Linked DNA regions of Candidatus Ruthia magnifica str. Cm (Calyptogena magnifica). The protein of the gene in region 1 binds, or shares a complex with, the protein of each later gene. Links are inferred from orthologs where the notes say so. Each region holds a gene or a part of one and is shown in the gene's direction. Other genes may lie near its edges.

What was found.
Region 2: the proteins of RMAG_RS01195 (region 1) and RMAG_RS00040 are in contact, whole or in part, in a crystal structure (PDB 5UE9), measured with the Lactococcus lactis proteins. The link is inferred for Candidatus Ruthia magnifica str. Cm (Calyptogena magnifica) from one-to-one orthologs. Residues at the interface, in WP_023189152.1 of Lactococcus lactis: Leu4, Gln5, Ala47, Ser48, Met49, Leu50, Leu51, Arg52, Arg53, Met95, Leu98, Arg223, Met224, Ala225, Cys226, Ile228, Gly229, Ala230, Cys231, Tyr232, Ala233, Val235, Glu236, His237, Asn243, His244, Ala245, Lys247, Glu250; in WP_025017116.1 of Lactococcus lactis: Gly25, Phe27, Phe29, Glu32, Tyr33, Lys35, Tyr36, Lys48, Phe56, Thr60, Pro61, Arg62, Val63, Ala64, Glu65, Thr66, Ala67, Ser68, Gly69, Met70, Ile74, Gln77, Pro223, Glu251, Phe274, Ala275, Pro277, Phe278.

Annotation. Positions count from the first base shown.
Region 1 is NC_008610.1:236,674-252,446, forward strand. Bases 7,454-10,418 are described here. They hold RMAG_RS01195 (dihydroorotate dehydrogenase electron transfer subunit), read left to right. Parts: upstream 7,454-8,494; coding sequence 8,495-9,343; downstream 9,344-10,418. Other genes in these bases: argB (acetylglutamate kinase), read left to right, coding at 7,612-8,502; RMAG_RS01200 (YggS family pyridoxal phosphate-dependent enzyme), read left to right, coding at 9,340-9,978; RMAG_RS06225 (TA system antitoxin ParD family protein), read right to left, coding at 10,136-10,315. In the rest of the region: hemL (glutamate-1-semialdehyde 2,1-aminomutase), read left to right, coding at 1-117; RMAG_RS05785 (hypothetical protein), read left to right, coding at 244-417; RMAG_RS01150 (histidinol-phosphatase), read left to right, coding at 676-1,329; RMAG_RS01155 (DsrE/DsrF/DrsH-like family protein), read right to left, coding at 1,358-1,873; RMAG_RS01160 (sulfurtransferase TusA family protein), read right to left, coding at 1,902-2,126; RMAG_RS01170 (M48 family metalloprotease), read left to right, coding at 2,666-2,932; RMAG_RS06110 (hypothetical protein), read left to right, coding at 3,191-3,322; ribose-5-phosphate isomerase RpiA, read right to left, coding at 3,501-4,172; rdgB (RdgB/HAM1 family non-canonical purine NTP pyrophosphatase), read left to right, coding at 4,214-4,819; RMAG_RS05980 (hypothetical protein), read left to right, coding at 4,945-5,115; RMAG_RS05985 (hypothetical protein), read left to right, coding at 5,509-5,685; RMAG_RS05990 (hypothetical protein), read left to right, coding at 5,740-5,931; RMAG_RS01210 (YhdP family protein), read left to right, coding at 11,368-13,833; metalloprotease TldD, read left to right, coding at 13,830-15,254; RMAG_RS01220 (NADH-quinone oxidoreductase subunit A), read left to right, coding at 15,355-15,711; RMAG_RS01225 (NuoB/complex I 20 kDa subunit family protein), read left to right, coding at 15,715-15,773.
Region 2 is NC_008610.1:1,441-16,242, reverse strand. Bases 4,996-7,886 are described here. They hold RMAG_RS00040 (dihydroorotate dehydrogenase), read left to right. Parts: upstream 4,996-5,917; coding sequence 5,918-6,856; downstream 6,857-7,886. Other genes in these bases: leuS (leucine--tRNA ligase), read left to right, coding at 6,889-7,886; bioD (dethiobiotin synthase), read right to left, coding at 5,237-5,878. In the rest of the region: preprotein translocase subunit SecA, read right to left, coding at 1-1,083; RMAG_RS00070 (hypothetical protein), read left to right, coding at 1,136-1,441; petA (ubiquinol-cytochrome c reductase iron-sulfur subunit), read left to right, coding at 1,546-2,142; RMAG_RS00060 (cytochrome b), read left to right, coding at 2,156-3,379; RMAG_RS00055 (cytochrome c1), read left to right, coding at 3,383-4,246; RMAG_RS00050 (glutathione S-transferase N-terminal domain-containing protein), read left to right, coding at 4,325-4,954; more of leuS, read left to right, coding at 7,887-9,339; RMAG_RS00030 (phosphoribulokinase), read right to left, coding at 9,971-10,858; gyrB (DNA topoisomerase (ATP-hydrolyzing) subunit B), read right to left, coding at 10,889-13,297; dnaN (DNA polymerase III subunit beta), read right to left, coding at 13,597-14,700.

The DNA of each region.
Region 1 (15,773 bases):
GGTGTGTATATGGCACCTTCCGCTTATGAGGCAGGTTTTGTTTCCAGTGCTCATAGTGATACAGATATTCAAAATACCATTGATGCAGCTGGACGTGCATTTATAAAATTGACATAAGTTTTTATGAAGATTAATGTGGTTGAATTAGAGCTGATTAATGCTGTTAAATTGCAGGATTATTTTATATCATTTTTTGCTCTGCAAGAATTAACCAAGAGCATGATTTTGTAAAAAGCTTATCAATTGGGTAAATTATTATCTGATAGTGAGTTTAATATACTAACTGGTGCTAGTTCTGGTATTATTCAAGATACATTTGATAGAAAATTAAGCAGTATCGAACTTAATATTAAATCTTCTCTATATTTGAACGAATGTCTATTGTTTGAGCATTTTTTACCAGCTAAGTTGCTTTGATTAAATATACGGACGCTTGTGCTCTATTTCTTGATGATTTTTGGATAGCTGATGAGCCGAAGTATTGACTTTGACGCAAACAAGAAAATACAAGTGTATTAAAATCTTTTTTCTGAGTATGTCGTTTTGGTTACTTGTCATTATTTAGTTTGAAGCACTTATACAGAAAGGTTATATTAGTCTAGTCAACAAGATTTAAATTTATTTTTGCTTTATTGATGAGATAGAACAAATACTAGATAGTATTAAGGAGGTGTAATGGCACTTGCAATTTTTGATTTAGATAAAACACTTATTAAAGGAGACAGTGATTTTCTTTGGGGAGAATTTTTAAGTGAAATTGGTGCTGTTGATGCGGGCACTTATCAAAGTAAAAATCAGTATTTTATTGACCAATACGTACTTGGAAAATTAGACATTAATGAGTATTTAGAATTTTGCTTAATGCCCTTGTCTCAACATTCTATACAGATATTAAATCAATGGCATCAGCAGTTTATGAGCCAGAAAATTGAACAAATTTTATTGCCTAAAGCTCAAGTAGTGGTTGATGCGCATAAAACAAAAGGTGATATTGTAATAGTGATTACTGCCACCAATCGCTTTGTTGCTGAGCCAATTGTGGCTAGATATGGGATTGAGCATTTATTAGCCACTAATCCTGAAATTAAAGAAGGTCAATATACGGGTAAGATTGAGGGTGAGCCGTGCTTTCAGTCCGGTAAAATTAATCATCTTAATAAGTGGCTGAAAGAGACTGGAGAAAACATCAAAGGTGCAAGTTTTTATTCAGATTCGCATAATGATTTACCCATGTTGGAATTGGTAGATTATCCGATTGTTGTCCATGGTGATGATAAACTAAATACCTTTGCAATTGAGCGAGACTGGCAGTGTCTAGACTGGATGTAATGCTGTTTATTTTTTTTAGGCAGCTTTGTTACATATAAAGGTTATGGTTTGAGCCATCACATTCATTAAAATAAGTTGCCGCACCTGCAAATTCAATACCATCAATGAAGTCGTCTTTACTATAGCCAAATAAACCAACTGTCATTTCACAAGCGATAAATTTAACATCAAATTCTTGACACATAGAACGCAACTCATCAAGCGTGGCAACGCCATTTTTCTTCATGGTTTTTTTCATTAAAAAAGTAGCCAAGTATTCTGTGAATGGTAAAGACCAAAAGATATTTGGAATTTTTGGACCAAAATTAATTTTTTGTAGCCATTCAGGGCCAAAAGGTAGTTTCATTGGCATGCCAGGATTTCCAAGAGGAGAAACACGCAATTTAGAGGTGTCTTTTAATAAAAGATTAAGCCCGTAAAAGGTAAAAAATATGGTAACTTCTTTATCCATCGCAACACCGGTAGAGGCAATAATGAAAGGCGGAAAAGCCCAATCAAAAGTTCCTTTGGTGGCAATAATGGTCATTTTTTTATTATCTGACATAATGATTCTCCTATGAAATAATTAGTACTTAAGCCTTTTCAATGTTGAAAATATATTTACCACTTTCTTCAATAGTGGATATAAGCTTGTTACCCGTTTGATTACAAAAAGCTTCAATGTCTTTTACTGAACCAACATCAGTTGAAATTACATTTAAAATTTTACCAGCATCCATTTTTGATAATGCTTTTTTAGTTTTTAAAATTGGCAATGGGCAGTTTAAGCCTGATGCGTCTAAAGTTTCGTCAGCCATTTGTGGACTCCTTATATATTTTATAAAGTTTAAATAATAAACATATTAGAAACAACTAATAAGTTCGACTATTTTAGTCGTCCATCGGTAAAGAGTCAAATATAATAATCGTATGATTAAACTTTTAGTAATGTGGATATTAATAGTTTTATTTGCGTTTGCATTAGAGGTGCTTGAGCTGGCCTTATCCAAGTCGTTATAGGAGCAAAAACAAGGCAATGAATTTTTAAATTATTTGAGACACTATAGTTCTGTGGTGGCGGATATTAAAACTCAAGTTTATTTAAAAAAATTAGGTCAAGAACTGTCTGTTTATAGTAAAAATCCATTTAAGAACCTTAATTTTTTTATGCTGAATGATGATAGTGTAGGTCCAATATGGTTATATTGGTATGTATACTGGCAGTTGCTTAGTTCTGAATCTGAGCTTGCGGTATTCTTTCTCATGAAATATCACATGTTATTCAAAATCATTTGACTCGTTTTAGTGAGAAGACAAACAAACTTATATAATGCTGGAAAATATGTTAGTTACAATATTGAATAATTCCACTATTGCAGTTTCTGGTGTTTCAGAAACTGCACAACAAGGCATTAATTTTATTAGTGCATATGAGTGGGAGGCGGATCGAATGGGCACTAAAATACTATTAAAATATGGCTTTGACCCTAAAGGCATGGCACAATTTTTTTTAAAAATTAAAGACAATCCAGGTGCAAATGAATTTTTATGTATCCATCTACTCAGTATTAATAGAATTTCTGATTCTATACAACGTTTTGTTAGAGAACGTAGTGACTATTGAGCTGATTCATTCGAGTATTTTTAAGCATTAAAGCTAAGGTATTACCATCAACAAAAGCGTATTAAATTGGAAACAAACAAAGCGCTCAACTTGTATATGTACGCTTACGATGCTTAAAAGAAACAAAAGTATCGACAAGCTAAAAATCATATTAATCAACTTTTGAAACTAAATCATGATAATCCAACTTATATTCTTGCGGGTAGAATTTATTCAAAACTGACACAGGTAGATAAGGCATAAACATATTTTTCCAAAGTGAGTTACAGTGAAACTAGCGTGTATTATGTAGCTAAATCTTATGCAGATAATAATAAAATTACCAAGGGTATTACTACATTAAGACGTTACTTAAAACTTAATGTGGGCACTTATCATTCTCATATGTAAGTACTGTAAAGTTAGGTCGCGCGCATATTCACAACGCTAAGGCATTGGTATTGTAAGGCAAGTTAAATGAAGTATTCGTTATCAGCGAGCAAAATCTGTCATCCAGTCGCGAGATTTGTTTGGTGTCTTAACAGTCAGAATTAAGCGCTTAAAGCAGTCGATATATTTGTATCAAAATTTACCCAATTAGACGTGTTACGATTTTCACGCCATTAGATGTGCCTAATAATAAAATATCTGCGCCACGATTAGCAAAAAGCCCATTAGCCACAACTCCAGTAATGCTATTTAGTTTTGTCTCCATTACTTTGGGGTTGGTGATTTTTAAATCTTTAATATCAAGGATTAAGTTACCATTATCAGTGATAAAATTTTCTCTAACTGTAGGCGTTCCACCAATTCTTTGGCTGATTTGATATTTGACATAATTAGATGCCATTGGAATAACTTCAACAGGTAGTGGAAAGTCACCCATTATTGTCACTAACTTTGATTCATCAGCAATACAAATAAATTGATTAGCCACCGCTGCCACAATTTTTTCGCGCATGAGTGCACCACCTCCACCTTTTATAAGATTTAGGCCATCATCTGATTCATCTGCACCATCAATATAAACTGAAATAGTTTCTACCTCATTAAGGTCAAATACTTTTATATCATAACTCTCTAATCGTTGTCTAGTTGCTTTAGAGCTTGCGATAGCCCCCTTTATTTCGTTTTTTATTTTTGCCAATGCATCAATAAAAAAATTAGTAGTAGAGCCAGTACCCACGCCTATAATAGTATCTTTTACTACGTGCTTAAGTGCGGCTTGCGCAACAGCGAATTTCATCTCGTCTTGAGTCATAATGAGCCCCATAGTCTAAATATTAAGTTAAATTATACACGATGCAAAAAATCATTCTTGCTAGCAATAATCAAGGCAAAATTAAAGAGTTTAATATTATGTTAAGCGGTATTTATGAAGTTGTATCTATGCAAGATATGCAAGTTGAAGAAGTGCCAGAAATAGGATTAACCTTTGTTGAAAATGCACTGATTAAAGCCAGAAACGCATCTATGATATCAGGCTTACCAGCTTTAGCAGACGATTCAGGTATTGTGGTTGATGCGTTAGGTGGCAGGCCTGGTATTTATTCTGCTCGTTATGCGAATCACCATGGTGATGATAAGGCAAATACACAAAAACTGCTGAATGAAATGGCGACAGTGCCTGAAGGTGCGCGTAGTGCTCGTTTTTGGTGTGCAGTTGTTTTTGTTGGGCATGAAAATGACCCAACACCTATTATCATTCAACGTGGCTGGGAAGGTGAAATACTGCGTGAAAAAATGGGTGATAATGGGTTTGGTTATGATCCAATTTTTTATCTTCCGACCCATAACTGTACTTCTGCTGAGCTTTCATCCATAGAAAAAAACAAAATTTCTCACCGAAGTAGAGCTTTATCAGCACTACTTAAAATACTCAAAACAAATCAGTGGACTATGCGCTAGAATTACCACCATTGGTGTTGTATATTAATTATACGGTGTATTAAAAAATGTCTCTATTGTGATTTTAATTTGCATGAGGGTAGTCAACAAAGTTGACAATATTACTGCGTTGTTAAAAGACTTTGATGGGGATTATGTTCAAAGTCGCTCCGTTCAATCTATTTTCTTTAGGTGGTGGCATGCCCAGTTTAATAAGTGAAAAAGCGCTTTCTAAGTTGTTTTCTGATTTAAAGATGAGACTTAAATTTGTAAATTATATTGAAATTACTTTAAAAACTAATCCGGATACTTTTTAGATTGAAAAGTTCAAAGCATTTAAACGTATTGGTGTTAATCGACTCTCAATTGGTGTGTAGTCTTTTGATAATCAACATCTCAAATCATTGAGTCGTATTCATAATGCTAATAAATCAATTTATGCTTGTGAACAAGCTAAGTAAATAGGGTTTAAACGTTTTAATATTGATATTATGTATGGATTGGAAAACCAAACATAAGACGATTGTCTGTCTGATATCAATCAAGCTATGAATTTAAATCTTGATCATATTTCTTTTTATCAATTAATCATTGAGCCAACACTTATTTTGCTAAATTTACACCGATTTTACCAAATGATGATGATATTTGGCAGATGGGTAGTAAGGTTCTAAATTTATTATAAAAAAATGGTTATGTAGGCTACGGAAGTGTTTGCTTTTGGAAAGACGCCGTTAAAACACAATCTAAATTATTGGCAATTTGGTGATTATATTGCTATAGGTGCTGGCGCTCATGGAAAAATTACCTGCTTAAACGAGCATTATTTATTTATAACGACAAAGGCGTACTCGCCAAAAGATTATCTAAAAAATAGGCAAAAGTAAGTTAAATCCATTGAAAATTTAAGCTTTGATTTTATGTTCAATGGATTTAAGCTAATGCATGGATTTGATTTAGCTTTTTTTACATTAAGAATAGAACAATCAATACGAGCAATTGAATACCAATTAAATCAGGTTCAAGTATTAGGTCTACTTGAGTTAAATGATAAACGTATTCTACCTAGTGAAAAAGGTTTTGATCTTTTGAATAATTTGCAAGCTATTTTTTTTGATACAACTAAATTATGAAAGTTTTGTTGTCATTAATTTTGCTCGTATTTGTGTCATTGGCCAGTGCTAGTGATATTGAACATTACTCTATGTTTGACCATTGATAAAAAGTTGTGTTTACTTAAGCGTTATATTGCTCAGTTGCTTTTAACAGTTTCTATTTTTGATATTTGCTATGAATCTTTTACCTCAAAGATAAATAACCCCATCTCCAATTGTTTAAATTTTCTAGCATATTAATGTTTTGAAGTTGTTTTTATAAAACAATTCTTTTCATCATCAATTGCAAATTAATCTAAGTTTTTAGTAATATTTAAGAAAATAAATAAGAATATACAACTACAACTACTTTAGTAATTCTAACTTTAATTCAATTGTCTTTTACCAGTAATATTTATGATGGGCATGGCAAAAATCAGCATTAGGTATAGCCAGATTTTGCACAACAAATGCAGAATTTAATGATATCAGATAGACGGTTTAATGGATAAAGGTGAGATACTATTTATCAAAAACTGTTTAAGTTGTCATGGTAATAACTTGTTGGTTAAAATATTTAACTCAAAACCTAGTGATTTAAGAGCTATGTCTTGTATGCATTTAAATTGGGGGTGTTACTTGAAAAATAACTAATGTATAACACTATTTCGGTTTGGAAAGGCATTCTTAAAGAGGTGAATATATGATATCTTGTGAATTATATTCAATTTTTAAATGCTGATATGTTAAATAGAGAACACTCTAATATGCAAGGCATGAATCATACGGGTATGCAAATCAAAGATAAATACTAATGGAATAAAATAAAGAAAATGAACAATAAAAGACTATTACGTAGACAATTTGTTAAGGGTGTTACTATAAGGTGCAACTGTTTTAGCAATTAGTCCAAGTATTTTATTTACTGGCATGTGTAACAATCTTAACAGGTGATATCTTCATCTAAATATTTCAGAGTAAAGTGTAAACTTTACTGGTGTCATGAGAGCGGTTACTACAGCTAATAATACTTCACTTATGTCGTTATTAAAATTTAACGAAAATGATATGATTATTTTGTATGTTAAAAATAACCTTTAAGAGAACGTCTATTTTTATTGACATGGCTTGATTTTGTCATCAGAAATGGATAGCGCTCCTGATATTAGTAATGATTTCTATGGTATTAAGTCATGTGAGATTTTTATTTATCGTTTTAAGACCAAACAAAGTGTTACAGATATTATGACATAAATGCATATTTTTGATCAAGCGCATTTGATCATTGTAGCATCTATTGATACAGGATATTGTTGAATATTCAAAATACTGATGTAATCTTAATGTGCGGATCTTTGTCTGTCGTTGTAGATACAATTTATATTTTTAAAATGACCACAAGAATATTAATCAGAATTTATTTGGAGCTTTTATTTAAAATACTTTGCATTTCAGTGACCGACAATATTTTGTATTCGCTGTTTCATATATTATTTAATTCAATGATTGCAGGTGCGACAATGGTAATGTTATCACTCACTGTGGTTAGTAATCTCAATCGATTAAGGTGCATCAAAATTAGTGCCGATTTATGATAATATTTGCAAATATAATAGAATTGGTATTAATTTTTGGCATTATTTAGTGATTTTGATTGTCAAATAAATAATCAAATTGATTGTATGAGCATTAAGTAAAATAGTGCTTTAATAAATTTTTATGTTAAACAACATGTCTAATAACACAAACAATATTACGAGCGTTTTAACAGAAAGCTTACCTTATATTAAAAAATTCCAAGGTAAAACTATCGTTATTAAATATGGTGGTAATGCCATGGTTGATGAGGCCTTAAAATCCAGTTTTGCACGTGATATTGTGTTGATGAAATTAGTTGGTATGAATCCAATTGTGGTGCATGGTGGCGGTCCACAAATTGGCAAGACACTAAAGAAAATTGGTAAACAAAGTCAATTCATTGATGGTATGCGTGTTACCGATTCAGAAACTATGGACGTGGTTGAAATGGTACTAGGTGGTCTGGTTAATAAAGAAATTGTAAATCTAATCCACCAACATGGTGGTCATTCAATTGGGTTGACTGGTAAAGATGGTAGTTTAATTTCTGCTAAAAAATTAAAGCATGATATTGAACCAACATCTGAAATTATTGATCTTGGTCATGTGGGTGAAGTGGATAAAATTGACATCTCAGTAATTAATTTATTATTAAAAGGGGATTTTATTCCAGTCATCGCGCCTATTGGGGTGGGTAAGGATGGTTTTTCTTATAATATAAATGCAGATTTGGTTGCAAGTGCGATTGCACAAGCGTTGAATGCTGAAAAGTTAATATTATTAACTAATGCGTCTGGTTTATTAGATGCCAATGGTGAATTATTAACTAGGCTTGATGACAATATCATTGATGGATTGATTAAGGATGGTACGATTCATAGTGGCATGTTGCCAAAAATTAATTGTGCTTTGTCAGCCGTTAAAAATGGTGTTAAATCTACGCATATTATCGATGGACGGGTTGCACATGCGGTATTGTTAGAAGTCTTTACGAATAGTGGTGTAGGTACACTAATTACTTGTAATGAATAAAGCTAGTATTAAGATACATGATTGTCAAATTTTGGCACATTATCAGTTTGAAGGCAAGCAATATATTTTAACTTTGGCATCGAACATTATTGCTAAACAAACTAAGCCAGGACAGTTTGTACACCTTACTGTCTCTAGTGCTTTAGCCATGAGGCGACCTATTTCAATTATGTCAGTTGATATTGAAAATGGTACCTTTGATTTACTTTATAAGGTGGTGGGTGAAGGCACTCGTCAACTATCGCAGCGTAAAGTAGGCGATATATTGTCAATTATTGGCCCTATCGGTAATGGCTTTAAACTCACTGATAAAAAACGACCACTATTGATTGGCGGTGGTGCGGGTATGCCACCGATGATTGCTATTGCACAACAAATAAAAGATCTTGGCTATGAATCTTTTGCAATCCTGGGTTCTGAAGTGCCATTTCCATTTGTTGACAAGTTGGCCGATAATAACAAAGATTATCAAGGCGCAACATACACCATGCCTGAGTTAGAAGATTGGGGTATTGAATGTCGCTTAACCAGCCTGCAAGGTTTTGATGGTACATTCAAGGGCTTTGTAACTGATTTAGCTAAAATATATTTAGATAATTTAAAAACTGATGAAAGAATGCAAGTTGAAATATATGCTTGTGGTCCACGTCTAATGTTAGTAGCAGTAGCCAATTTGGCTAAAGAATATAACTTACCTTGTCAAATTTCATTAGAAGAAAATATGGCTTGTGCTGTGGGTGGTTGTGCAGGATGTGTGGTTGAAATACAAACTAACCAAGGCATTTCCATGAAGCGCGTTTGTGTTGATGGCCCAGTTTTTGATGCCTACCAAATATTTTGATTAAGGATAACTTAGAAAAAATTCAAGAAAGAATTAACCAAGTTAATCACACTCAGTTTGTTACTTTAATTGCAGTGAGCAAAACCAGATCGGTAGATGAATTGCAGCAGGCCATTAATACGGGTCAGAAACATTTTGCTGAAAATTATCTGCAAGAAGCACTCATCAAAATTAATCACTTAAAAGGCCAAAACCTAATTTGGCATTTTATTGGCCCTATTCAGTCAAATAAAACTTTAAAAATTGCCAAAAATTTCGATTGGGTACATAGTGTAGACCGATTAAAAATTGCTAAAAGGCTCAATGAGCAACGTCCAAAAAACTTACCAAATTTAAAAGTGCTTTTGCAGATTAATATTGATAACGAGCCTATCAAATCAGGTGCATCGATTGAACAAATTGATGAACTAGTTACTCATTTTGAAAGTCTAAAAAATCTCACTTTAAGAGGCTTTATGTGCATACCAAATCCTTCTAATTCAGCGCAAAATTTTACAAGAATGACAAGTATTATTAAGCAATACCCAAACTTAGATGCTTTATCAATGGGCATGAGTCGTGATTTAGAATCAGCCATTACTAATGGTGCTACTTTTTTACGTATTGGTACAGATATTTTTGGCAAGAGAGCTTAAATATAATCATTTTCTTTTTAAAGTAATGTTTTGTGACTGATTTTCAAAAAAATCAGAATCAAAAATTTTATGCTTTAGTTTTTATAAAAATTTTTGTGTATCCCAAATAAGTAAGAATAAACGATAATTTTTGTTCAATATTCATCAGCCAATAAATTCAAAAGGTTGGTTTGGTTTCACGTTTTGTGATTAGTAATTTTTCAACCATGTCAATTGGTAGATCAGGATTGATCATTGTAGTATGCCTAATTTTTACCCAATATTTAATTTGATTGGACACTATTCTTAATTCTTTTTTGGTCTGAATTTTGGCTCGATTGTATAAATTTTTATTGATTCTGGTTTATATTACTTGTCGCTTGGTTAATAATATAAATTTATTTTATTAGAATTGTAATAAGTTACCACACAATATATAACTATCCATTTAAACATGGTATGAATATTAAACCACTAATCACTAATGGCATAATTGATAAAATTTATAACGAGCTGATTGGTCAGTTAGTTAAGTAAACCCATCTTGTTGCTACACTTAATCAGTCTAGGTCAATGGTTGATACTTTATTTGAAATGTTTTTTAAAAGATAGTTTGGATATGAGTGATGCTGATTGAATATTGATTTTGTGAAAGTTCCAGCCAAGTAAGATAAACCGGTATTTTAATTGCTTATAACTGACACCATGATTAAAACTGCAAAACTATTGAGCAAAGAAGTTAACAATAAGAGCATTGTTTAATTTAGGTGTGACTTTTAAGTGCGATATTTATATTGTCATGAATGGGTAAGTGTTTAGTTTTGATAGGGTAGAGAAAAATAAAGAACTGGATATTTTTATATCCTTATAGTTCTTTGAGTGGGTTTAGTAGATTTTATTTTGTCATATGTTCAATAGCTTCTTTTAGTTGATCATCTGAACAAATCATATAGATACCTTTCGGTGACATTTACGCTGTCACTTTGACTAGTAGATATATAATGCCGCGTTTAATCCATTAAACTTAGGCGCGTTAGTAACGCCAATACTATGCCAATTAGCGTATACAGAAATATAAACTCCCTTCGCCATTGCGAGATTTTTTAGCAACTTAATGACGTTAACTCTGTTGATATTTCAATACTTGAGGATAGAATTAGACCACTAGATCAAGTATATTTGAAAGGTGGTTGATGTTAACGTCATTAAGTTGCTAAAAAATGTATCAACGCCAAATAATAATAAAAATAGTAATAATAGCCGCCAGTGAATTTTTCAAGTACATAGTATTTTTTCTTGTTTTTTAACATAGCCTTGTGCCAATATCGATAGATAACCCGTTCATAAAAATAAGTTATAATTCTAGAGAAGGGAAGTATTACACTAACAAGTCAATAATAAGTATCAAAAATGATTAAAAAAAAACGCTTAAGTGGTATTAAAGTATTAAAAATAAGCACTTGGGTTAGTGTTATTTTTACGTTCATTTTTGTATTAGTAGTGTTATTTTTTGTCATCTTTCCAATGTTACTAAAAGTACCGATTGAGACTCAATTATCAAGTTTAACTGGGCTTGATGTTCAGTTGTCTAAAATTACATTTGATTTTGAAAAGAAAGGTATTACTTTAAAAGTGCATGATATTTCCATCGCATCTGGTGAAGCTCAGCAAATGGCCATGATTAAAAATTTATCTTGGCATATTAATCTGCTAAGTTTGTTTGATGATATTTATCATTCTAGTCAAATTTTTATTGATACTCTAGTGCTTTATTCTAATCTTGATGATTTCAGTATAGACGACATTAGAAATATAGCCTCACTTGGTATGCTAAAAGAACTATATTTTTTTGAATCTCTGCATATTAATAAAACAATTATTAAAGATACAGTTGAAATTGCATCATTGACGCTTAAAAGAGATGGGATGCAATTGTTGTTAACAATACCTAATCAGAGTATTGGCACTAAACACCTTGACATTACGATTATCTTATCTAGTGCCAAGATTAATCAAAATGGCTTTTTAACGTTACCAATTACTTTGAGTGGTGATGATTTTGAGTTGTTGTCAAGTCTTAAAATATATAGCTATCAAGGTTATGATTTTATCCAATTTAGTGGCCTTATTCAGCGTATGAATGTGATTAATATTAGTGATTATTTACCTATGGTATTGATAGGTGATATAAATCATCAATGGATTAAGCATGCATTTCAATCAGGTGAATTGGATAATATTAATATCAGCATTAAGAAAAATCTTTCAACGCAATTACCAGCAAAGATAAAATTTGATGCGCACTTAAGCAATACTGAATTATTATTCAATACTGATTGGCAAAGTCTTAAGCAATTAGATGCAAATATTGCCATTGATGGTAGAAAAATCACAGTTATGGTCAATCATACTATGTTAAACGACATGTTTTTGCAAGGTATGAAAGTTCAAATATTGGACATGAGCAAAGATAAATTAGAGATTAGCGTCGTTGGTAAAATTAATACTCAAAGTGAAATATTAACCCAATTTTTAAAAGATGCACCACTGAATGATAATGTAAATGATGTGCTTGGGAAATTTAGTCTATCTGGAAAGGTGGTAGGTAATGTAGATTTAATCATATCACTGGATGAAACAGAGCCGATATTGGATATTAATTTGAGCATTCAAGATAACCGTATGACAACATTGGGTGGCGCAATTGTGGTTAAGAACTATGATGCACAATTGACATTGCATAATAACAAAATTACTTCAAAGGGTGTGGGCAATATTCGGGGTGAGTCATTTAATATTCGCATCAATTCTAATAATCAAGATAGTGGTTTAGATGCATTATTTAAAGTAGGGCTTACTAACGGTAATAATTTTGAGTTTTACTTGACTAAATATTTGGATCAAACATGGCAAGCAAATGTCAAGTCCGATACGTTAAAAACTGATGTAAAAATTATACTAAATGAGAACGCTTTGCCTGAGGTAAAATTGATAAACCTTCAAGTAGAGGCGTTAGACAAAATAAAAGGCAATTGGGATATTCAGGCAAAAGATTTTCCCAGTATGCATTTAAGTGTACAAAACATACAAGTTGGTGAAAGTAAGTGGCCTGATTTTGAGGCCACACTTGGATCTCAGGACAAGGTGCTTAAAATCATTAATTTAGAATTTTTAGGCATAGGTGTGAATAGTCAAAACCTTAGTTTTGACGGTGCTTGGGTTGATGGTAGAACTATACTCACTGCTAAAGCAAAAGGTAGTAAGTTGAGTAAATTTCTTGATAAATTAAACATTAAAGAAAAAGTTCGTGGGGGTCAATTTGAATTTGATATACGCTTATTTTGTAATTGTGCTCCGTGGAATATGAGTTTTAAAGGCGCCAGTGGTTTGATTAAAATGAAAGTTAAAGAAGGTGTGTTTACCAATAAAGACCCTAATATTAGCCGGGTTTTATCATTGCTTAATATTAAATCCATTGCTAAGCGTTTAGAATTAGATATCACTGATTTGGTTAGTGAAGGGTTTGTTTATGATACTATTGATGCACAAGTTTCTATTAATAATTCTATGGCGACTATTAGCCATTTTAAACTTGACTCAAGTTCAAGCACGATTAACCTAACAGGCTCAAGTAATATTGTTAAACAAACTTATCATTTAGAAGCAAAAGTATTACCTGCCATTAGTGATGCCGTGCCGATTACTACTTATTTGGCTGGTGGTGGTTTGTCAGGTATGGTGGTTTGGCTTGTGGATAAAATTCTATTTAAAGGTAAATTGATTAATAATATTGTTGATAAAGTTGTTGAATTTAAATATAAAATAACAGGTCCGTGGAATAAGCCTATTATTGAAAATATATCAACCGTATTATGATTGAACAACTATTGGATGATCATCGTCTAAATCAAGAAAAAATAACTATTTTATTGTCTTCTTTGGCAGCTAAGGGTACTGATTATGCAGATTTATATTTTCAACATTCAGCGGTTGAATCTTGGTTTTTAGAAGAAAGTATTGTTAAATCTGGCACTTACCACATTAGTCATGGTGTGGGTGCTAGAGCTGTCAGTTCTGACCAAACTGGTTTTGCTTATTCAGATGATTTAAATATCAAAGCGATTGAAAAAGCCATTAGTTTTGCTAAAGGAATATCGACTCAAACTGGCACGAGAAGAATTCAAGCTTTTCAGTCTATTCCACAAGTTGCTAGATATAATGGCTCGAATCCGCTCAGTAGTTTCAGCTCGCAAGAAAAAGTTAATTTTTTAAAAAGAATTGATATATTGGGCAGAAAGGAGCCTAAGGTTAAGCAAGTTAGTGCCTTGATTTCTGGTGGATTTAGCGAGGTATTAATTGCTTCAACTGATGGTGTATTTGCAAAAGATTATCGTCCAATGGTGCGTGTTAGTGTGAGTATTATTGTTGAGCACAATGGTAGAACTGAATCAGCCTCAAGTGGTGGTGGTGGTCGATATAATTATCGATATTTTATTGACCATGCCTTGGATGAAATTTATGTTAATGAAGCTATTAGACAGGCGTTAGTAGCACTGGAGTCAAAAAAAGCACCTGCTGGAAATATGCCAGTTATACTGGGTCCTGGCTGGCCAGGAGTATTATTACATGAGGCTATTGGCCATGGCTTGGAAGGTGATTTTAATCGTAAAAAATCATCCATATTCACTAACAGAATTGGTGAGCAGGTGGCCAGTGATAAATGTACTATTGTTGATAACGGCACTTTGGAAAATAGGCGTGGCAGTTTAACAATTGATGATGAAGGCATTCCAACACAAAATACTTTGTTGATTGAAAATGGCATCTTAAAAGGTTATTTATTTGATAAAATGAACGCTAAACTAATGAATACAGTGTCAACAGGCAATGGTAGGCGTGAGTCTTATGCCCATATTCCCATACCAAGAATGACCAATACTTACATGCTAAACGGACAGGATTCTTTAAAGAATATGATTACTTCTGTTGATAATGGTATTTATGCGGTTAATTTTGATGGTGGTCAAGTTAACATTACTTCAGGAAAATTTGTTTTTAGTGCTAACGAGGCTTATCTTATTAAGAATGGAAAAATTATGCATCCTATTAAAGGTGTGACACTAGTAGGTTCTGGTGCTGAGGTATTAAAGAAAATATCTATGGTAGCAAATGATTTAAAACTTGATAATGGCGTTGGTGTGTGCGGTAAAGATGGTCAAAATGTGCCTGTAGGTGTTGGTCAACCTAGTTTAAAAATAGATCAACTAACCGTAGGTGGTACTGAGGTTAATGCATAATTTAGCCATCTAGAGATGTATTTGTTGGTTATAGGTGAATTGATTGATTAAATTAGATATAATGTCTAGAAATCTATGTTTTGGAGTTAGGAGAAACTAGGTGTTAGAGAGTTATATACCTGTCATTGTTTTTATTTTTCTAGGGCTTGCTTTTGGTGTTGGACCAATGTTAATTGGTTATTTATTAGGGCCAAGTAAACCATATGAAGAAAAAAATACTCAATTTGAGTGCGGTTTTCCTGCCTTTGATGATTCGCGTATGTATTTCAATGTACGTTATTATCTAGTGGCTATTTTATTTATTTTGTTTGACTTAGAAGTTGCCTTTGTTTTTCCATGGGCAGTGGTTCAGTCTCAATTGGGCTGGTTTGGCTTTATCGCGATTAGTATTTTCTTATTTTTACTGGCGGTGGGTTTTATTTTTGAGTGGAAAAACGGCGCACTTGAATGGGAATAGCTAATGGCAATTGAAGGTTTAATGAAACAAGGTTTTGTAACCACATCACTTAACAATGTTAT
Region 2 (14,802 bases), 240 kb from region 1 along the record:
AGCCTGATGTAGCCCTTCTGACCAACGACGACCTGGCATAGTCCTGCCAGTAAATTCGTCAACAATCACAACCTCGTCATCTTGCACAATATAGTCCACATCTTTTTGGAATAAAATATGCGCACGTAATGCTGAATTAATATGTTGCATTAGTAAAATATTGCTCGCATCATAAAGACTAACACCCTCTGGTAAGGCTTCAGCATCAATTAATAAGTGCTCAGCTTTACCATGACCATCATCAGTCAAAAACACTTGCTTGTGCTTTTCATCAACGGTATAATCACCCGCCACTTCAATGACTATTTCTTTGCCTTCTCCATTTTCTATTTGCTTTGTAAAATTAGGAATCATATGGTTAATAGTCTGATAAATTTGTGCATAATCATCCACTGGACCAGAAATAATCAAAGGCGTTCTAGCCTCATCAATTAAAATAGAATCCACCTCATCCACAATGGCAAAATTAAGTATACGTTGCACTTTTTGCTCAGAAGTAAATGCCATATTGTCACGAAGATAATCAAAACCCAACTCATTATTAGTTGCATAAGCAATGTCACACAGATAGGCTGATTGCTTGTCTTCATGTGCCATATTTGAGACAATAACACCCACACTCATGCCTAAAAAATCAAATACTTTGCCCATCCATTGTGCATCACGAGTTGCTAAGTAGTCATTCACAGTGACTATGTGTACGCCTTTACCGCTAAGCGCATTAAGATAGGCAGGTAGAGTTGCCACTAAAGTTTTACCTTCGCCTGTGCCCATCTCTGCGATATTACCATCATTAAGTACCATGCCACCAATGAGTTGCACATCATGGTGTCTAAGATCTAATACTCGTGTTGATGTCTCACGAATCACGGCAAACGCCTCAACAAGAATTGAATCTAGGGTCTCTTTATTGTTAATTCTATCTTTAAATTCTTGGGTTTTAGATTTGAGTTGTTCGTCACTAAGTGCTTGCATTTTTGACTCCAATTCAGTAATTTTATCAACAGTTTTGTACAATACCTTAATGAATCGATCGTTTCTAGAACCAATAATTTTTGATAAAACTTTATTTAAAATACTCATATAGGATATGTTTAAATTAATTTAAATAACCCATTTTCTCATAGATATACAAATGTGTCAGTATAAAGCCCTAACAAATCTTGCAAGTTTTATGCCTAGTGGCCAACTTGGGCAACTATTTGCCCAAGCAAAGACCTATAATCAAATCAACATTGAGTTGGCTAAGCTTTTACAAGATACATTAAAACCACTTGAATTATGTTTAATTAGGGATAACACAGCAACATTAATAACTCATAACCAAGCCATTGCCTTTAGAGCTCAAAAGCAATTAGTGACATTGCTAGAACTTTTGATACAAATACCAGCGCTTGTGTCTATAACACACGTAGAAATCAAAATTAATATCAACAAATAGCTCTCATAACAATTATCTATTATATAAAGCTGATATACATTATAATGATTTGGGTCTAAAATTAGATTTTATTTCGATTTTTCAAAATAAAGGATTGTAACCCTATGTCAAAACAAGAGATAGACTTAAAAAAAAGACGTTTTTTAACGGGCGCTACAAGCGTAATTGGTGCAGTAGGTGTTGGTTTTGTGTTGGTGCCATTTTTATCATCATGGATGCCTTCAGCAAGAGAAAAAGCTGCTGGCGCACCAGTTGATGTTGATATTAGTAAGTTGGATAATGGACAATTAGTTAGGGTTCTATGGCGAAAAAAGCCCGTTTGGATTTTTAAACGTGATAAAACAACCATTGAAAATTTAAGTACGTTGAATAGTATCTTAACCGACCCTGACAGTAATAAACTCTCTCAACAACCAGAATACGCTAAAAATATTTATCGCTCAATTAATCCTAATATTGCCGTTATTGTTGGTGTTTGTACCCATTTAGGCTGTTCGCCAACCTATCGACCTAAACTAGGCTCTGCCGATCTTGGTGGAGATACATGGAAAGGTGGTTTTTACTGTCCCTGCCATGGCTCTAAGTTTGACTTAGCAGGTAGAGTTTATGCTGGCGTTCCAGCACCAACAAATTTGGTTATTCCACCTTATTATTTTGTCGCAGATTCTCTCATTAGAATTGGCATTAACCCAAAAGCATAATCAGGAGAATAGGATGAATAACAATAAAAACTGGATTAATCAAAGATTCCCACTAACCAAAGTTTGGAACGAGCATTTAGCAGAATATTACACTCCTAGAAATTTTAATTTTTGGTATTTTTTTGGTTCATTGGCTATGTTAGTATTGGTCATGCAGATTGTAACAGGCATTTTTTTAACTATGCACTTTAAACCTGATGCAATACATGCCTTTGCTTCAGTTGAATACATTATGCGTGATGTTAACTGGGGTTGGCTCATTCGCTATCTACACTCAACAGGCGCCTCTGCTTTTTTTATTGTTATTTATTTGCACATGTATCGTGGTTTACTTTATGGCTCATACAAAGCCCCGCGTGAATTGATTTGGATTTTAGGTATGGTACTATATATTGCATTAATGGCAGAAGCCTTTATGGGCTACGTATTACCATGGGGACAAATGTCATATTGGGGCGCACAAGTGATTATCTCACTATTTGGCTCTGTGCCCGTATTTGGCCCAGACATTCTAACCTTTATCTTAGGTGACTATGCAGTTGGCGACCCTGTTTTAAATCGATTCTTTTCATTACACGTGATTACTTTACCGTTAATTTTAGTTATTTTGGTGTTTTTGCACATTGTGGCATTACACACAGTGGGCTCAAATAATCCAGACGGGATAGAAATCAAGAAAAATAAAAACAAAGATGGCATTCCTAAAGATGGCATTCCATTTCATCCATATTACAGTGTTAAAGATATTGTTGGCGTGATAGTATTTTTAATGATTTTCTCAGCTGTTGTATTTTTCGCCCCAGCAATGAATGGCTATTTTTTAGAAAATGCTAATTTTGTTGAAGCAAACCCACTTAAAACACCTAGTCATATTGCACCACTTTGGTACTTGACACCTTTTTACTCAGTATTAAGAGCCATTCCGCCTATGTTTAGTTCACAATTCCCAGGTGTTGTTGGCATGTTTTCAGCATTATTAATTTTAATTGCACTTCCGTGGTTGGATAAATCTAGCGTGAAATCAATCCGTTATCGCTCATGGCCTTATAAAGTCGCTCTAGGAATTTTTGTTATCAGTTTTGTCATACTTGGTTACTTAGGCATGCAGCCAGTAACACCAATTAATGCACTATTAGCAAGAATATTTACAGTCACTTATTTTGGATTCTTTATCTTAATGCCTTGGTTTACCTCCATTGGAAAAACAAAAATAGTGCCAACAAGAGTAACGGAGTAAATGATGAAAAAACAATTACATGTAATACTTATAATATCGATTATAACCTTCTATTTTAATGTCTTAGCATCAACTGAAGTTCATTTAGATCATGCTAATACTGACATAAATGATAAAAAATCGTTACAAAGAGGTGTAAAGTTATTTATGAATTACTGCTCTGGTTGTCATTCAATCCAATTTATGCGCTACAATCGTATTGGAAAGGACTTATTCTTAGATGATGTCATTGCTGCTTATGAGAAAGCAAAAATAGCTGTGTTAAATAATCAATCACTAAAACATGATGATTTTGTGGCTCTTTCAAGAGCACTTGATAGTGAAATTACTAGCCCCGACCAAGCTAAAAGTTTTTTAAAAAAAATTTCTAAAGAAGAAATTGAAGAAAACTTAATGAAAGCCACTGATAAAGAGGTTGAAAAAAATCTAATATTTACCAACGAAAAAGTGGGTTCACTAATTACTTCAGCCATGTCTATTTCTAATGCAAAACAATGGTTTGGCAGTAATCCAGACTTGTCTTTAGTGTCACGTTCAAAAGACGTAGATTGGATATATTCCTATTTACGTGGATTTTATAAAGACGATTCACGTGTGTTTGGTGTAAACAACCATATACTAGAAAACGCCTCCATGCCAGATGTTCTATGGCAATTGAAACAAAACAAATCTAGCAAAGAATTTGAACAAGATATCAGAGATATTAGCAATTTTCTAGACTATGTTGGTGAGCCAGCTAAACTAGTACGATTTGACCTTGGTATTAAAGTATTGGGCTTTTTGTTTATCTTGTTCATTTTCTCCTATTTAATGAAAAAAGAATATTGGAAAGATATTAAGTACGGCAAATGGCGTACTAAAAATTAATTTCTAATACAAGTAAAGTTCACTCTATAACAGCGTCTTAAAAAACACTGTTATTATTATTTTTTAATAATAATTATTATGTTAACAAAACCTAATCCATCTTCAACAACGCTTTATTCTTCACCACAAGATATACAGTCTCATGCAGTACGCTTCATCATGGCTGAAAAAAATATTGAAAGAGGGGTATTAAATTTAAAGCTTGAAGAAATTCCTGAAGAAATTCTAGAGCTTAATCCATATCAATCATTGCCTACTTTGTTTGATAGAGGTATTGTTTTATACGACCTTTCAGTGGTGATGGAATATCTTGATGAACGTTTTCCGTTCCCACCATTACTACCTGTGGACCCTATTGAAAAATCAGAGAAAAGATTGCTTATCTTTAGATTTACCAGAGCACCTGGTTGTTTGTTTGAATTGGTAAACAACATTGAATTAGGCATCAAAAAAGACGCCAACAAAGCACGTAAAATTCTAAAAAATAATCTAATTGAATTGGTGCCTTTATTTGCTTATAAAGCCTTCTTTAAGAGTGACAATATGACTATTGTTGATGCTTGTCTAGGCGCTTTATTATGGCGTTTAAAAAAACTTGATATTGTGCTAGGCACACCAGGAAAAGCCGTTACAAATTATGCAAATAGACTTTTTTCTAGAGAAAGCTTCAAAATAAGTCTAACCGATTGTGAAAGAGAATACAACTAAAAAACATGTCTGTATTGTGTTCTACTTAAAGCTTATCACGCAACTCCATCACCTATTTTTTACTGGTTGTGTTAAAGAAATTTTAACACAACCAGATTATTCTAAATATTACTAGAAACACAATCTATAACCTATAATAATTATAATCTTAGCTTTAAAGTAATATTTTCTAAAAAATAAGTTAACACTTTATGCCTATCAATGCGATTGCTATCATTTATACAGGTAAAAAATGACGAAGGTATATTTTTTTAAATTGAAACCAAACTTAAAACTGTTTGATTAAATCACTAATAGGATTTTTTTAACTTTTCTTTCAAATGACGCTAAATGATTTTGATTAAACACATTGATATCAATATCCGTATGTTGCTTGATTGCTTGTGCATTTTTCAAAAAATTAGGTTGAATCTGATTCAACACCAACATGCTTATACTAAGCCCGCAACTCTGCGCAGAGTTAATGCTAAGTAACGCTTGATTAACTGCACCTAACTCATCTTTAATCACTAGCACTACTGGCATATCAAGTGCTTGAATTAAATCACTGTTTAATGCTTGTCTCGCTATTGGAGAAAGTAATCCACCCGTCCCTTCAACAATAACAAATTCATCTGACATACAAGCATCAACTAAATCATCTAAAGTAAGTTTTAATCCCGAGTCTTGGCTTGCCATTTGCGCACTACTACACGATTCTAACTTATATCGGCACACCTTGTCAATTGGCTCATTAATATTACAAGCCTTGGATAATAACAAGGCATCCTTTGGAATTAGCCGCCCATTCTTATTTTCACAATCACTTTCAACTGGCTTTCTAGCACTAACCTTAAGAGTGTTTGACAATAATCTAATTAAATATTGGGCAACAAATGTTTTACCAACATTGGTACCACTACCACTAATGAATAATCCTTTCATGAATAATAATTTTAACAGCAAAAATGTATAATACCACCCATGCTAAATAACTTAAAAACCCTGTTCTGCGGACTTTCATTAAACTCACCCATTGTCCTTTTATCAGGCTGTGTTGGCTTTGGTGAAGAGTATACACGAATTGATGGATTTTCTAATACCGATGTAGGTGCTATATGTCTTAAAAGTACAACTCTAGAGCCAAGACTTGGCAATATCCCTCATAGAGTATGTGAAACGCCTAGTGGTATGATAAACGCTATTGGTTTGCAAAATCCAGGTACGGATGTGGTGATTAACGATATTATACCGAATTTAGATAAAACTGAAACACATTTTATTATTAATATTTCTGGTTCATCCATTGAGGAATATGGCGAAATTACTAAACGCTTTGATAACACAAATATTGACGCAATTGAAATTAACATCTCTTGTCCAAATGTTAGAGAAGGCGGCGTAACATTTGGTAATGACCCAGATATCTCTTATCGAGTTGTTGATATTTGTCGGAAAAATACCTCAAAGCCAATTATCACTAAATTATCACCCAACCAAACTGATATTGCTTTAAACGCTCAACGTTGTATTGATGCAGGTACTGATGCTTTAGCAGTGATTAACACACTTATGGGTATGAGTATTGATACTAAAACCAAAAAACCAATCATTGGTAATAATCAAGGTGGTTTATCTGGCCCTGCTATTAAACCAATCGCTCTGTTAAAAGTACATCAAGTTTATCAAGTTAGTAAACATTACAATGTGCCCATAATTGGTCAAGGTGGCATTACCACTGCTAACGATGCAATAGAATTTATCATCGCAGGTGCAGCAACTATTGGCATAGGTACAGCACTGTTTTATGATCCATTAGTGTGTCATAAAATCAATGATGGTATTAGTGAATATTTAAACGAAAATAACTTAAACAATATTGGTGATTTAGTTGGTATATTAGAGCTCAATTCATCCATATAAGTCTGTGATCCTAATATGAACAAAAATACCTTATGAACTCAGAATATAACGCTCAAAAAATTGAGGCGCAAGCGCAAAAATATTGGCAAGAAAATAAATCTTTTGAAGTTAGTGAAGACACTTCAAAGGAAAAATATTACTGCTTGAGTATGTTTCCATACCCATCTGGGAGCTTGCACATGGGTCATGTGCGTAATTATAGTATTGGCGATGTTATTTCTCGCTATCAAAAAATGCAAGGCAAAAATGTCATGCAACCGATTGGCTGGGATGGGTTTGGTCTACCGGCTGAAAATGCTGCATTAGAGAATAAAGTTTCTCCAGCCAAATGGACTTATGAAAATATAGATTATATGAGAGATCAGTTAAGTAAACTAGGTTTTGGCTATGATTGGTCACGAGAAATTGCTACTTGTCACCAAAAATATTATCGCTGGGAACAATGGTTATTCATTAAATTATTTGAAAAAGACTTGGTGTATAAGAAAAATGCTATTGTTAATTGGGACCCTGTTGATCAAACCGTATTAGCAAATGAACAAGTGATTGATGGGCGTGGATGGCGTTCTAATGCACTGATTGAGAAAAAAAAAATCTCACAATGGTTTATGCGTATCACAAATTATGCCGATGAATTAATTTATGGTTTAGATAAACTCGATGGTTGGCCAGATGCGGTTAAAACTATGCAAAAAAATTGGATTGGTAAATCTGTTGGCCTAGAGGTTGACTTTCCTAGACATAATGCCGATTCGATTAAAGTTTACACCACTCGTCCAGACACACTCATGGGTGTTACCTACCTAGTTATCTCTAGTGAACATCCTATTGCGCTTGAGGCTGGCAAAAATAATCCACAAGTTCAAGCTTTTATTGACGAATGCAAAACCATACAAATCACCAAAGAAACAATGAAAACCATAGATAAAAAAGGTATTGACTTAGGAGTAAAATGTATACATCCAATTACAAGCGATGATGTGCCTATTTGGATTGCTAATTTTGTTTTAATTGGCTACGGTACGGGTGCAGTTATGAGTGTTCCTGCACACGATAAAAGGGATTATGAATTTGCAAAAAAATATGGTATTGCCATAAAAAAAGTTATTAATGAAAATATAAGTATTGATAAAAATGCTATGACAGATAAAGGTGTATTGTTTAATTCAGGTGAATTTAACGGCTTGAATTTTGACCAAGCCTTTAACGAAATTGCTAAGACCTTAACAGATAAAAATTTAGGTAGGAAAAAAACAAACTACCGCCTACAGGACTGGGGTATATCACGTCAACGTTATTGGGGCTGTCCAATCCCCATTATTAACTGCCAAAATTGTGGAATAGTGGTAGTGCCTGAAGCTGACTTACCAGTTGTCTTACCTGAGGTAATGAGTTTTGATAGTGTTGGCTCGCTCATCAAAAAAATGCCAGAATTTTATCAAACTACTTGCCCAAAATGTGGCAAGATGGCACAACAAGAAACTGATACTTTAGATACTTTCTTTGAATCATCTTGGTATTTTGCCCGCTACACTTGCAAAGATAATAACGATAAAATGTTAGATAAGCGTGCTAATTATTGGCTAGCAAATGGTGGTGTAGATCAGTATATTGGTGGCATTGAGCACGCTATTTTACACTTACTATATGCTCGATTTTTTAATAAATTATTGCGTGATGAAGGTTTTATTAAAAATGACGAACCTTTTAAAAATTTACTCACCCAGGGGATGGTGCTCAAAGATGGTGCTAAAATGAGTAAATCCAAGGGTAATACTGTTGATCCTGCACAAATGATTGAAAAATATGGTGCTGATACAGTGCGCTTATTCATCTTATTTGCCGCACCACCAACCCAAAACCTAGAATGGAGTGATTCAGGCTTAGAAGGTGTACATCGATTTATTAATAAGGTTTACCGCTTGATTATGGATTTTATCCAAGATCATAAAAGTCATGCTATTGGTACTTTGAATAATTTTGACAAAGCTCAAAAGGACATACGCCTAAAAACCCATCAAACACTTAGTAAAATTACCGATAATATGAGCCGTAGATATTTATTTAATACCGTTATTGCCGCACTCATGAAACTGTGTAACACCTTATCAAAATTTAATGATACCAGCAAAACTTCTATGGCGATCCGTCAAGAATCTATCCACATTCTACTTAAAACTTTAAGTCCAATTGCACCTCATCTTTGCCATTATTTATGGAAAAAATTAGGCAATATAAAAGCAATTATCAATGAACCATGGCCAAATGTTGATAAATCAGCACTAGTTCAAGATAAAATGCAAATCATTGTTCAAGTCAATGGAAAATTACGTACTAAATTAATGTTCAGTACTGATGTAGATAATGCACAAATTGAAGCACAAACATTGGCAAATGAGAATATTACCAAATTTACTAAAGGTAAAATTATCGTTAAAGTGATTATCGTGCCTAATAAATTAGTTAATATTGTTGTTAAATAAGTCTTTATTGAATACATATAAAACAAGGACTTACTTTAAAAAGTAGAAGTGTTTTATGTTTAAATTCTCAGTTGTAAGAAAGTTCGTGACTAAGGTTTTAATATGGTTTTTCTTTCTGTAGAAAATTGTAATATTGAACAAGTTCTTTTTATCCACAACTATAAACATCATTGAATATTTATTCACTTATATTGACTGTTATAACGCTTATAATTCTGCTTTTAAGAGAAATAGTGTAGTAATAGAAAGAAAAATTCAATCTGACATAATATTAGCAAGAACAAAGCTAAATTTATAATCATAAATGGCGTTAAAAATGTGAAAAAATTATCACTAAAGTTCCAGAAAAACTTGAATCTGCGCACTCAAAATTTACTTAATTGTTGCACCTTGATAAATATAGATAGTTATGGATAATAAGCACTGAGTGTCTCTTTTATAAAAACCTAGCTATATTATATAGAACTTTTTTAAAGTATTGTGTGTCTAAGCAGATCTAAAAAATATAAGGAAAAATTAATTTATAATGAAGTTTGAAATAAATATTAACAGTAAGATATTTTTCTAAAAGTATCACTAAAATTTAGTTTCAAATGGATTCATGTTGTTTGTATCTGCTTAAAAGAAAAATTTACTTATTTTTAATCATTTTTTTGATAATCGGATAAAGAATAATTTCCATTGCTATGCTCATTTTTCCACCTGGAACAACGATAGTATTGCGTCTGGACATAAATGAGTTGTTAATCATACTACATAAGTATACAAAATCAACTGGTGTTTTGTTTAAATCATTAAAGCGAATCACCACAAAACTTTCATCTGGTGTTGGAATGTCTCTAGCAATAAAAGGATTGGACGTATCTACCGTTGCAACACGTTGAAAATTAATATCTGTCTGAGAGAATTGTGGTGTTATATAGTTAATATAGTCTGGCATTCTACGTAAAATGGTATCAACTATTTCTTCTTCTGAATAGCCCCTTTCTGCATTATCACGATGAATTTTCTGAATCCATTCAAGATTCACACTGGGAACAACGCCAATTTTTAAGTCACCATGTTGTGCCATATCTATATCATCTGTAACTACTGCACCATGTAAACCTTCATAAAATAATAAATCCGTAGTATCATCTACTTTTTTCCAGGGGGTAAACTCTCCAGGGCTTAAATAGGTACTTAAACGTTGGTTGTATTCGACAGCTTCTTCTTCAGAGTGTAAATAATAACGACGGTCACATTTACCTGTTTTTCCATAATCTTTGAAAGTTTGTTCTATTTTTTCAAATAAATTAGCATCTGGACCAAAATGAGAAAAGAAATTATTACCTAAATCTTCTTGTTTTTTAACATTTTCCTTCATTGAGGTTCGATCATATTTGTGAAAACTATCCCCCTCTAGAATCAAAGGATTGATACTTTCTTTTCTAAAAATATGCTCAAAGGCACGTTTAATAAAGGTTGTTCCAGCACCTGATGAGCCTATTACTACAATAACTGGGTGTTTTTTTGACATATTTGTCTCCTTATTTGTATTTTATTTTTTTTAAAAATATAAGTTATCAACTAACAAGGCATTGTTCTCAATAAAGTTTCTTCTAGGTTCGACTTTATCACCCATTAGGGTTGAGAAAACTTCATTAGCAACAATAGAATCTTCAATTTTAACTTTAAGTAGGGTTCTTTGTTCAGGATCCATGGTAGTTTCCCAAAGTTGTTCAGGATTCATTTCACCTAAACCTTTGTATCTTTGGAAACTTTGACCTTTTTTAGCATCTTTAATCAAAAAATCAACTACATGACTAAAACGATCAACTTTGACTTGTTTATTTTTCTTTTCAATATAAGATTCTTGAGTAATCATACTTTCAATTTTTTTAGAAAAATCTTTAATGGCCTGATAATCAAGAGAACTGAAGAATGCTGCATTTAGTGTTTTATGTTCAGTATTAACTCCATACACGCATAATGTATGCTCAACTTCATTAGAAATAGCATTAAAAGTAACTATATGTTTTTGTGCTGGCGTTATATCTTTGTTTAATTTTTCAGTTAAATTTGCACACCAAGTGTTCATATTTTTTTGATTGGTTAAATCATCAATAGGTGTTGAACTTGCAATTACTTTGAGTAGAGCTAAATTATAACGTTTATACAATTTATCAATAATGGTATTTATTTTGTAATATTCTTTTACTAAAGATTCTAATGCCATGCCTGAAATAGCAGGCGTTTCTTTTGATAAAAAGAAATATGCATCATTAATTGCTTCTTGTAATAAATAATCATTTAATTCTTGATTATCCTTTAAATAGCATTCTTGCTTACCTTTTTTGATTTTGTATAAAGGTGGTTGTGCAATATACAAATATCCATTTTCAATTAATTCTGGTAAATAACGATAGAAAAAGGTTAATAATAGAGTGCGAATATGTGCACCATCTACATCCGCATCTGTCATAATTACAATTTTATGATAACGCAACTTAGTAATATCGTACTCTTCTTTTCCGATACCACAACCTAGTGCAGTAATTAAAGTGCCCACTTCTATTGAAGATAATATTTTTTCAAAGCGAACTTTCTCAACATTTAATATTTTTCCCTTTAAAGGTAAAATAGCTTGTGTATGCCGATCACGGCCTTGTTTAGCAGAGCCACCTGCAGAATCACCCTCAACTAAAAAAATTTCACTTTTAGTAGGATCTTTTGTTTGGCAATCGCTTAATTTTCCAGGTAAATCAGCGATATTGAGCATACCTTTACGACGGATTATTTCTCTTGCTTTTCGAGCTGCATTACGCGCATGTGAAGCGTCTAAAATTTTTCTAATAATAATTTTTGCTTCTATTGGATTTTCTAATAAATAGTCACTTAATTTTTCATTCAGTGCTGATTCAACAGGTGCTCTAACTTCACTTGATACTAATTTATCTTTGGTTTGTGATGAAAATTTTGGATTAGGTATTTTAATACTAATAATCGCTGTTAAGCCTTCACGAGTATCTTCACCTGTAATTGAAATTTTTTCTTTTTTAGCAATGCTGGAATTATTAATATAATTATTAAATGTTCTGGTTAATGCACCTCTAAAACCAGCCAAGTGACCACCCCCATATTTTTGTGGAATGTTGTTTGTAAAACAATAAATATTTTCTTGATAAGAATCAGACCATTGTAATGCTACATTAATTTCAATATCATCACGTTGTGCATTGATTGTAATAATATTATTAAAAATTGGATTTTTTGCTTTGTTAAGATATCTTACAAATTCTTTAATACCACCTTTATATTTAAAAAAATCTTTCTTTCCTGTTGATAATTCTTTAACTTGAATATGAACACCTAAGTTTAAGAAAGATAATTCACGAATACGATTTACTAAAATATCATATTTAAATTCAGTAATTGAAAAAATATCAACATTGGGTTTAAAGTGAATGGTTGTACCTGTTTTGTCTGATTTTCCAATTACTTTTATAGGTTCATTAGGTACACCAATATTATAATGTTGAAAATAAATTTTACCATTACGGTACACAGTTAATTCAACCCATTCACTCAGTGCATTAACAACAGATATACCCACGCCATGTAATCCACCTGATATTTTATAAGAGTTGTCATCAAATTTACCTCCTGCATGGAGCATAGTCATAATTACTTCTGCTGCAGATATTCCCTCTTTAGGATGAATATCAACAGGAATACCACGACCATTATCGTTAACAGAAATTGATAGATCTTCGTGAAGAGTAATATTAATTTTTGAACAAAATCCAGCTAAAGCTTCATCAATAGCATTATCAACAACTTCAAATATCATGTGATGCAATCCAGTACCATCATCTGTATCACCAATGTACATGCCAGGACGTTTTCGAACTGCATCCAATCCTTTTAAAATTTTAATACTAGAAGCTTGATATTCTTGTGATTGTTTTTCCGACATAAGCGCTGTAAATAAATAAAATAATTATACCATGCAAACAGATAGATCCTGTTTGCTTATGGTTTATACTGTTATGTTTAACATGGACAAAGTAGTATATTATCAAAATATTTCTTTTAAATTAAATAAAAATTTAAAACTGTTTTTATGATGGCTTTAATTTAAAAATTTGGATAATATAATGTATAAACTTTTTGGTTTAATCTGATTTTAATTAAATAAAATAATTTATATAAAAAGATATGGTATTTTGTTTTTCGTGTACTAATTCATTAGTTTTTTCAATCATAATTCAAATATTAAATACGCATAGGCATGACAACATATTGGTAAATATCATCATTCATACTACTTAATAAGCAGGATTGGCTTTTTCCATCCGGAACTATCATATTAATTTCATTGGTGTGTAATTTTTCTAAAATTGAAATTAAGTAATTAATATTAAATGCAATTTCAATTTCTTTATCAAAATTTTTAATATTAATTTGCGTTTTTGCTTGTCCTCTTTCAGAATGTGAAAAAATATGTAATTTAGAGTTTTTAAATACTAATTTAACTCCTTTAGTTCGTTCTTCAACAAAAATTGAGGCTTGTTGTAATGAGTTTAGAAAAGCTAGGCGGTTAATAATGATAATATTGTTAAAATTTGTTGGAAGTACTTGTAAATAGTTAGGAAAATTGCCATCAATTAATCGACTAATAATAGTCGTGTTATTACTAATAAGATAAAAATAATTATCTGATAAATGAATGTCAATTTCTTTATATCCATTTTTGTTAAGTAGTTTGGTTAATTCGAACACTGCTTTTCTTGGTAAAATGACTGATTTTTTATTGGATAAGTTATGGGTTTGTTTTACTTTTCCAATAGAAAGTCGATGACCATCAGTTGCAACAACAACAATGCTATTTTTGTCAATTTCGAGATATAAACCATTTAAGTAAGTTCTAATATCTTGGCTACCCATTGAAAAACTAGTATTTTCAATTAAATCTTTTAAAACATGTCGTTTTATTTTAATAATATCGCTGTTTTTTATTTTTGGTAATGACGGAAAATCTTGATGATTGGATGTGTTGAGTTCAAATGAATTTTTATTAACTTTGATGTAAATTTTAGAACTTTCAATGATAAATTCAATGATTATATCTTCTGATAATTTTTTTATAATATCAATTAGGTCTTTTGCATAAATAGTAAAAGAAATTTCTTCTTGGTTTTTTATAATTTGAGAGGCTCTTATTTCAATTTCCATGTCGGTTGTAGTTAAAGTTAGTAAATTATCTTTAAGTTGGATAAGGACATGAGAAAGAATAGGTAATTTTTGTTTTTTTTCAACTACACTAATAACTATTTGCAATGGGGTAAGTAGTTCTTTAACGGTGAGTTGTATGTTCATCAAAAAATCCTTTTTAGAAAGTTATTATTATTATTAGTGTAGTTATTTTATGTTGATAATGGTTATTTTTCTTTTAAAAATAAAGTTTTAATCTATTGATAA